Regions from separate parts of the Bifidobacterium sp. ESL0732 genome, predicted to be linked through region 2. Evidence: riboswitches for the same ligand, from Rfam matches in the RefSeq annotation. Region 2 holds a riboswitch; the other holds the start of a gene.

Region 1 (3,127 bases), 450 kb from region 2:
AGATTGTTGACACCGATGCGCCGACCGTGTTGCTTTACGCGCATCACGACGTGCAGCCGGTTCCGGATCCTTCCGCGTGGAACACCGATCCGTTTGTGGCCACGCAAATCGACGGTCGCCTTTACGGACGTGGCGCGACCGACGACGGCGGTGGCATTGCCATCCATTCCGGTGCGTTGCACGCATTGGGCGACGATCTGAAGGTCAATATCAAGGTCTTCATCGAAGGCGAGGAGGAGATGGGCTCGCCGAGCTTCATTCCCTTCATCGAGGCGCATCAGGACGAATTCGATTCCGACGTCATCATTGTGGCCGATTCCGGCAACTGGAGTGCTGAGATTCCCAGCCTCACCACCAGTTTGCGAGGCAATACCGATTTGGATGTGACAGTCAAGGCGTTGGAGCATCCGGTGCATTCCGGCCAGTTTGGTGGTCCGATTCTCGACACGAATACCTTGTCTTCCATCCTGATTGCCTCAATGTATGACGAAGACGGTTCGCTCAATATTCCGGGACTCGAGGGGGGAGACCCTGTCGGCGGACTCCAGCGTGACCTGGACGAGGCCAGCGTACGGGCCGATTCCTCGGTGGTCGATTCCTATCGTTTCGCCGGCACCGGTTCGTTGGCTTCACGTCTGTGGACCAAGCCCAGCATTTCCGTCATCGGCTTCGACGCGCACCCGGTGGATGGCTCCTTCAACGTCATCGCCAACGAGACCCGCTTCCGCCTGTCCATACGCACCGCGCCGAACCAGCGCCCAGAAGACGCGGCCAAGGCCGTCACCGACTTCCTGAGCTCCCATGCCCCGTTCGGAGCCGAAGTTTCTGTCTCCACGCTCGATACCGGCATGGGTTGGAGCATGGATCCCAATGCGGAAGCCACTCAGGACGCTCTGGAATCGATGCGCGAAGCATTCGGCGTCGATCCCATCAACAAGGGCGAAGGCGGCTCGATCCCGTTCATCCCCGAACTGCAACGCATCTTCCCGAATGCCCAAGTTCTGGTCACCGGCCCCGAAGATCCGAAGGGCAACGCTCACAGCCCCAACGAGTCGGTCGACCTGACAAGCCTCAAAAACAACGTCCTCACTGAGGCCCTGATCCTAGACAAACTCGCGAAGTGATTATTCGCTGGTGAGCTACCTCCCGCAACCTCTGTCAGTTGAATTTCTCTGTGAGAGTGTGGGACGGGGATATGCGATGTTCGGGCGTAAGACACGGCCGAGCGGCCAAGGAGCGTCCCGAACATTGTATATCACCGGCCCACACGGCCCAAGGCTGGGGAATGACAGGGGATTGCTCTAAGATGGCGAATTGACACGGGGGCTGTCTACCGGCGCAATCTGGCAGATGGCTGAGATGAGGAATATCCTCGACCGAATGAACGTGAGTCCGGACAATGCCGGCGCACGGACGTCTCTCTTTTCCCGTGCCTTGTATGCGCGCCGATAAGCGGTGCGCACCTTGGAAAGGCACAAATCATGTCATCATCGAATCAAGCAACCGTCGCAACCAAACCAAACCTTCGTTGGCGCGTCGTCGATATCGCCGTCGCTTCAGTCATCGGTGTCGTCAGTACATTCGTCTACTGGGCTGCCGCCTTGCTATACGGTCCCATCGGCTCGCCTCTGGATGCCCTCATTCCCGGTCTCGGCGGTCTGATGAACGGATTCTGGCTTTTCGCTGGCCCGCTCGCCGCGGTCATCGTGCGTAAGCCCGGCGCCGCAACATACGCTGAAGTCGTTGCAGGTGTGCTCGAAGCGTTGCTCGGCAATTCCTGGGGCGGCATGGAAACGTTTCTGATTGCGCTGGTACAGGGGCTGTGTGCAGAAGTCGTGTTCCTTTGCGTGGCGTATAAAGTCTGGAACCTTCTCACAGTCACGCTTTCCGGCGTAGTCTCCGCCATCGGCTGCTGGGCCTATACCTTCTTTACTCACCTGCAAGGTTTCAATATGATGGGTGCTTATGGACTCTGGTATCTCGTGGCCACCATTATTTCTGGCGGACTGGTGGCCGGAGTACTGATGTGGTACCTCTATATCGCCATCGCCAAAACCGGTGCCATCGACAAGTTCGCTTCAGGCCGTCAGGTTCGTGCATCCTCCAAGTGAGTGGTATCAGGTAGAATTTTGAGGCATTGATGGGGGAACGTATGCAAGGCAAGCAATCGAAGGTAGCCAATAGCCGAAAAGGCGACGATGCACAACAGCATGCCTCGGAAGCTCCTGATATTGGCGATGAAATGGTTTTGCGAAATGCGGAATCATCAATCGGTAACGTTTCCCCCAAAGTGCTGCCTGCCTCGATCCGTTTCGAGCATTGGGGCTATCGCCATGCCTCACGCCGACATTTCGCCGTACGCGGTCTGAATCTTGACATTCGCCCTGGTGAGCACGTGCTCCTTCTTGGCGCCTCGGGCATCGGCAAATCGACGATACTCGAAGGTGCTTCGGGATTGCTTGGCGGTGATGCAGCGGAACCCACGAGCGAGGCCGGGCAGAATGACGCGAGTGAAGTCGTCGCCGTTGAGGATTCCGAAGGCGGGGTCACCGAGGGAGGCGTCTTTGTCGATGACGTCCCGGCCGCTGCAGCCCACGGTCGTGTTGGACTCGTGTTGCAGGATCCTGACGCCCAGACGATTTTTGAAAGGCTTGGCGACAATGTCGCGTTCGGTCCTGAAAATATGGGCGTGCCACGTCCTGAGATTTGGGAGCGCGTGAAACAAAGCCTTGCTGCTGTCGGCCTTGAAGGGTTGCAATTGCACCGTTCTACCATGCACTTGAGCGGCGGGCAGATGCAGCGGCTTGCGTTGGCTGGGGCCTTGGCCATGCAGCCGGGGGCATTGCTTCTTGACGAGCCGACCGCGAATCTTGATCCGGAAGGCGTCGAACAGGTTATCAATGCCGTCACTGATGTATTGCATAATACCAAGGCGACCATGCTCTTGGTCGAGCATCGAGCTGGTCCGTGGATTGAGCTTATTGACAGAGTCATAGTTCTCGGGTTGGAATCGGATGACCAGGTGAAGGCCCGTGTTACTCAGGTCGGCGAGGATGCGGAAATCGACCACAGCGGGTTCAGACGAACCATTGTGGTCGCGGACGGTACACCTGACGAGGTGTTCGGC
Region 2 (3,127 bases):
TCGGATGTTTCGTTTATCCCAGTATCATTCGAAAGATGGTTTTCTGCCTTTGTTTCATGCTCGCCGCTTAGCGATGCATCCTGCGACATCATCAGCCACGTTTTGCGCGTGCGGCGTTCCATGAGCTCACCATAGCTTTTGTCGTGGCTTGCGGATTGTCGGCTCCGGCGATGGCCGAGACCACGAACCAGCCGGCGGCTTCGGTTTGCGCCAGCTCCGGCAGGTCTTCGAGTTTCACTCCGCCGCCCACGACAATGGGATAGTTCGATTCACGGCACAGCGCGTTGATGGATTCCGTGTCCTGCGTGTGACGTTTGTGGTCGGCGCCGAAGACGATACAGTCGGGCTTGGTGGTGCTGGGGTGCAGCGGGCCGGCACCGATGTAGTCGATGGTGCCGTCGGGCAGGGCGTTGGCGGTCTTCACTTCGTCGAGCACCTTGCAGCTCAGCCCGATGATGGCGTCCGGGCCGAGCAGCTTGCGCGCCTCTTCCGGGTTCATATCGTCCTGCCCGATGTGAACGCCGTCAACCTTGATCCCCAGATCACGGCACTGCCAAGCCGCATCCACGCGGTCGTCGATGACCAGCGGGACGGACTCGGACGCTCCGGCCTGTGCGATGACTTCGGCACTCCGCCGTGCAATTTCGGTGATATCCCTGGCGTCTCCGGGCTTGACGCGAATCTGGACGAAGGTGATGCCACCGGCCAGCGCCTGTCGCACGATGTCGGGGACAGGCCGCGATTTGGTGTCGGCCGGCCCGAGCACGAGGTAAGAGCTCAGGTCGAAGTTATGGCGCATGGAAGCAAATGATGAATTGTTGGTAGTCATAATTGTCTCGATTCTCTATGGTTAAGAAATACGTTGTGTGGTGTATTCAGGCGAGAATCGGCGAGGCGGCGATCTGCGCGGGTGTGGTCGACCAGAGTCCGTCGAGGAAGGCGACCTGGAAGGAGCCGGGGCCGTGGGAGTTGGCTTCGCCGGTTTCGCTGGCACGGTTATAGAGGGCGCTTGCGGCGAGGGCTGCGGTCAGCGGGTCAGCAACGGCCAGATAGGTCGCGGTCACACCGCCCAGTGAGCAGCCGGCTCCGGTGATCTTGGTCATCATCGCACTGCCGCCGGGCAGACGATAGGTGTGTTCGCCGTCGGTAACCAGATCGGTTTCGCCGGAAACGGCGACGGCGCCTTGGCCCTGAGCGTCGGACTTGGCGATGAATCGGGCCAGTGCCTTGGCCGAGGCTTCAGCCGCTTCGACGTCGTCTGCGGATTCCACGCCGACCGGTCCGCTGGACTGCCGTGCAATGCTGTCCAGCGCATTGTCGTTTTCCTGAAGCGGCAGCTCCCACATCTCGCGCAGTTTGATGACTTCGGAGGCGTTGCCGCGGATAATGGTCGGCGGTGCCGCCTTGAACGACTTCAAAATGGCGGTGCGCGTGGTCCCCATTCCCGCAGCCACCGGGTCGAGTACCCAACGATGGTGGTCGGCATGGAATTTCTCGGTGATCTGCTTCAGCGCGTCCTTGTAGAACGGCAGCAGCGTGCCCACGTTGATGTAGCTGGCGCCGCTCGCCGCCTCGCCGCCCGCGATGTCGTCGGGCAGGAAGCTCATCGCTGCGGTGCCGCCCGCCGCCAGCTGCGCATTGGCCACAAGGTTGATGGTCACGAAGTTAGTGAAAGACTGGGCCAGCGGCGTGGTGTCACGCACGGTTTGCGCAGCCGTACGAATGCTTAATCGCAACGGATTATCCGCCGCCAGATCCTTGAGATTGCCGAGATTGTTGTTTGTTGATGAGTATGCGTCATTGACCATATTCGCGTCTCCCTACGATGGTATTAACCAACAGGTTCCAAGGGTCGGGCGTTGTGTCCGTCTCAACTTGCGCGCCCGCCGAAGCGGACCGCAGGTTCCCCTGCACTTACAAGTCACGACGCTATGCGCTTCATTGGACAAGGGTGATTTGGGTTCATTACAGCTGTGCTCATTGGCGGCCATCCATAGTGTTTCTTTATGCAATGCAATAGTAAAACTGTGTTTGAAAATGAGAACGCAACGTTGCGTTCCGTTGGACGGAGACAAGCAGCATGGTCGTGTCGGTCGGTCGCTTTATATTCTCGCGCTCCGGCAGTCTGGTGGCAATGTGGCATGAATGTGCCTCTGACCCTTTAGAAACATAATTTCTGGATAGGTCAGAGGCACAGTCAAAGTGAAGGTCTGATGCTATTTGTTGATTTAGGACGTCATTACCATCGTACGGAGATGCGCTCGCGGTCATGCGGACGGTCGGTTTCGATCTCGTCAACCATCGCGATGGCATAGTCGGCGTAGCTGATGGCGCTCTTGCCGTCCTTGTCGGTGGTGTAATCCTCGCCCGCAAGCACATAGTGACCGGTACGTTCGCCGTCGGCCTGGAAGTCGCCGGCGGGGCTGATATAGGTCCAATGCACGTCGTCACGCCCGCGCAGCGCGTCAAGCGCCTTACCCATTGCCAGCGGCACACCTTTGATCTCTTCAGGGAACGTGTCCGAAAGTTGGGCGGTGTGTTCCTTGTTTGTGTAAAGGCTGCCCGCGCCGCCGACCACTAGCAGGCACGTGTCGGTGCCGGAAACAAGGTCGGCCAAGTGCTTCAGCGAGGTGCCGTATTCGTCGAACTTCGCCGGGTCGAAGACGCCGAAAGCGCTCACTACTGCGTCAAAACCAGCGAGGTCGTCGGCTGTGAGATTGTAAAGGTCCTTGATGATGGCGTGCTGGGCGGCGGTCTTGTTTTCGCTGCGCACGACTGCGGTGACGTCCATGCCGCGATTGACGGCTTCGGCGACGATCAGCCGTCCGGCCTTGCCGTTGGCCGCGACTACTGCGATGTTCTTGCTCATAAACATGTTCCTTTGTTGAAATGATTGGTGGGTTGAGAATTGGCGTAAAAGTGATTGATAGGCGAATGTGGAATTGGACTTCGTGTTGGTGCAGATGGCCGCATTGCGTTTACTGCGGTTACGTGAGGTGCTGATATCGACGTTGCGGGTGAATGATTGTTGGATCGATTCACCCACGACAAGTTGCCATCAAGTTACTCGACGACCTTGAATCCGCCGGTCCACGGGGTGCCGCCGCCCATCGCGACGACCATCTGC

The links. Region 2 has a riboswitch for thiamine pyrophosphate ahead of OZX70_RS06850 (hydroxyethylthiazole kinase). Riboswitches for the same ligand answer to the same signal wherever they lie in the genome.
Region 1: it holds a riboswitch for thiamine pyrophosphate, as region 2 does, so the genes downstream of both, OZX70_RS05130 (ECF transporter S component) here and OZX70_RS06850 (hydroxyethylthiazole kinase) in region 2, are expected to answer to the same signal.

Annotation. Positions count from the first base shown of each region.
Region 1 covers NZ_CP113920.1:1,308,340-1,311,466, reverse strand. The annotation lists gene OZX70_RS05135 (dipeptidase) at 1-1,124, shown strand, start outside; TPP riboswitch at 1,310-1,432, shown strand; gene OZX70_RS05130 (ECF transporter S component) at 1,482-2,111, shown strand; gene OZX70_RS05125 (ATP-binding cassette domain-containing protein) at 2,243-3,127, shown strand, end outside.
Region 2 covers NZ_CP113920.1:1,762,379-1,765,505, reverse strand. The annotation lists gene thiD (bifunctional hydroxymethylpyrimidine kinase/phosphomethylpyrimidine kinase) at 1-122, opposite strand, end outside; gene thiE (thiamine phosphate synthase) at 92-829, opposite strand; gene OZX70_RS06850 (hydroxyethylthiazole kinase) at 876-1,808, opposite strand; TPP riboswitch at 1,800-1,920, opposite strand; gene OZX70_RS06845 (NAD(P)H-binding protein) at 2,240-2,869, opposite strand; gene OZX70_RS06840 (NAD(P)-binding domain-containing protein) at 3,064-3,127, opposite strand, start outside.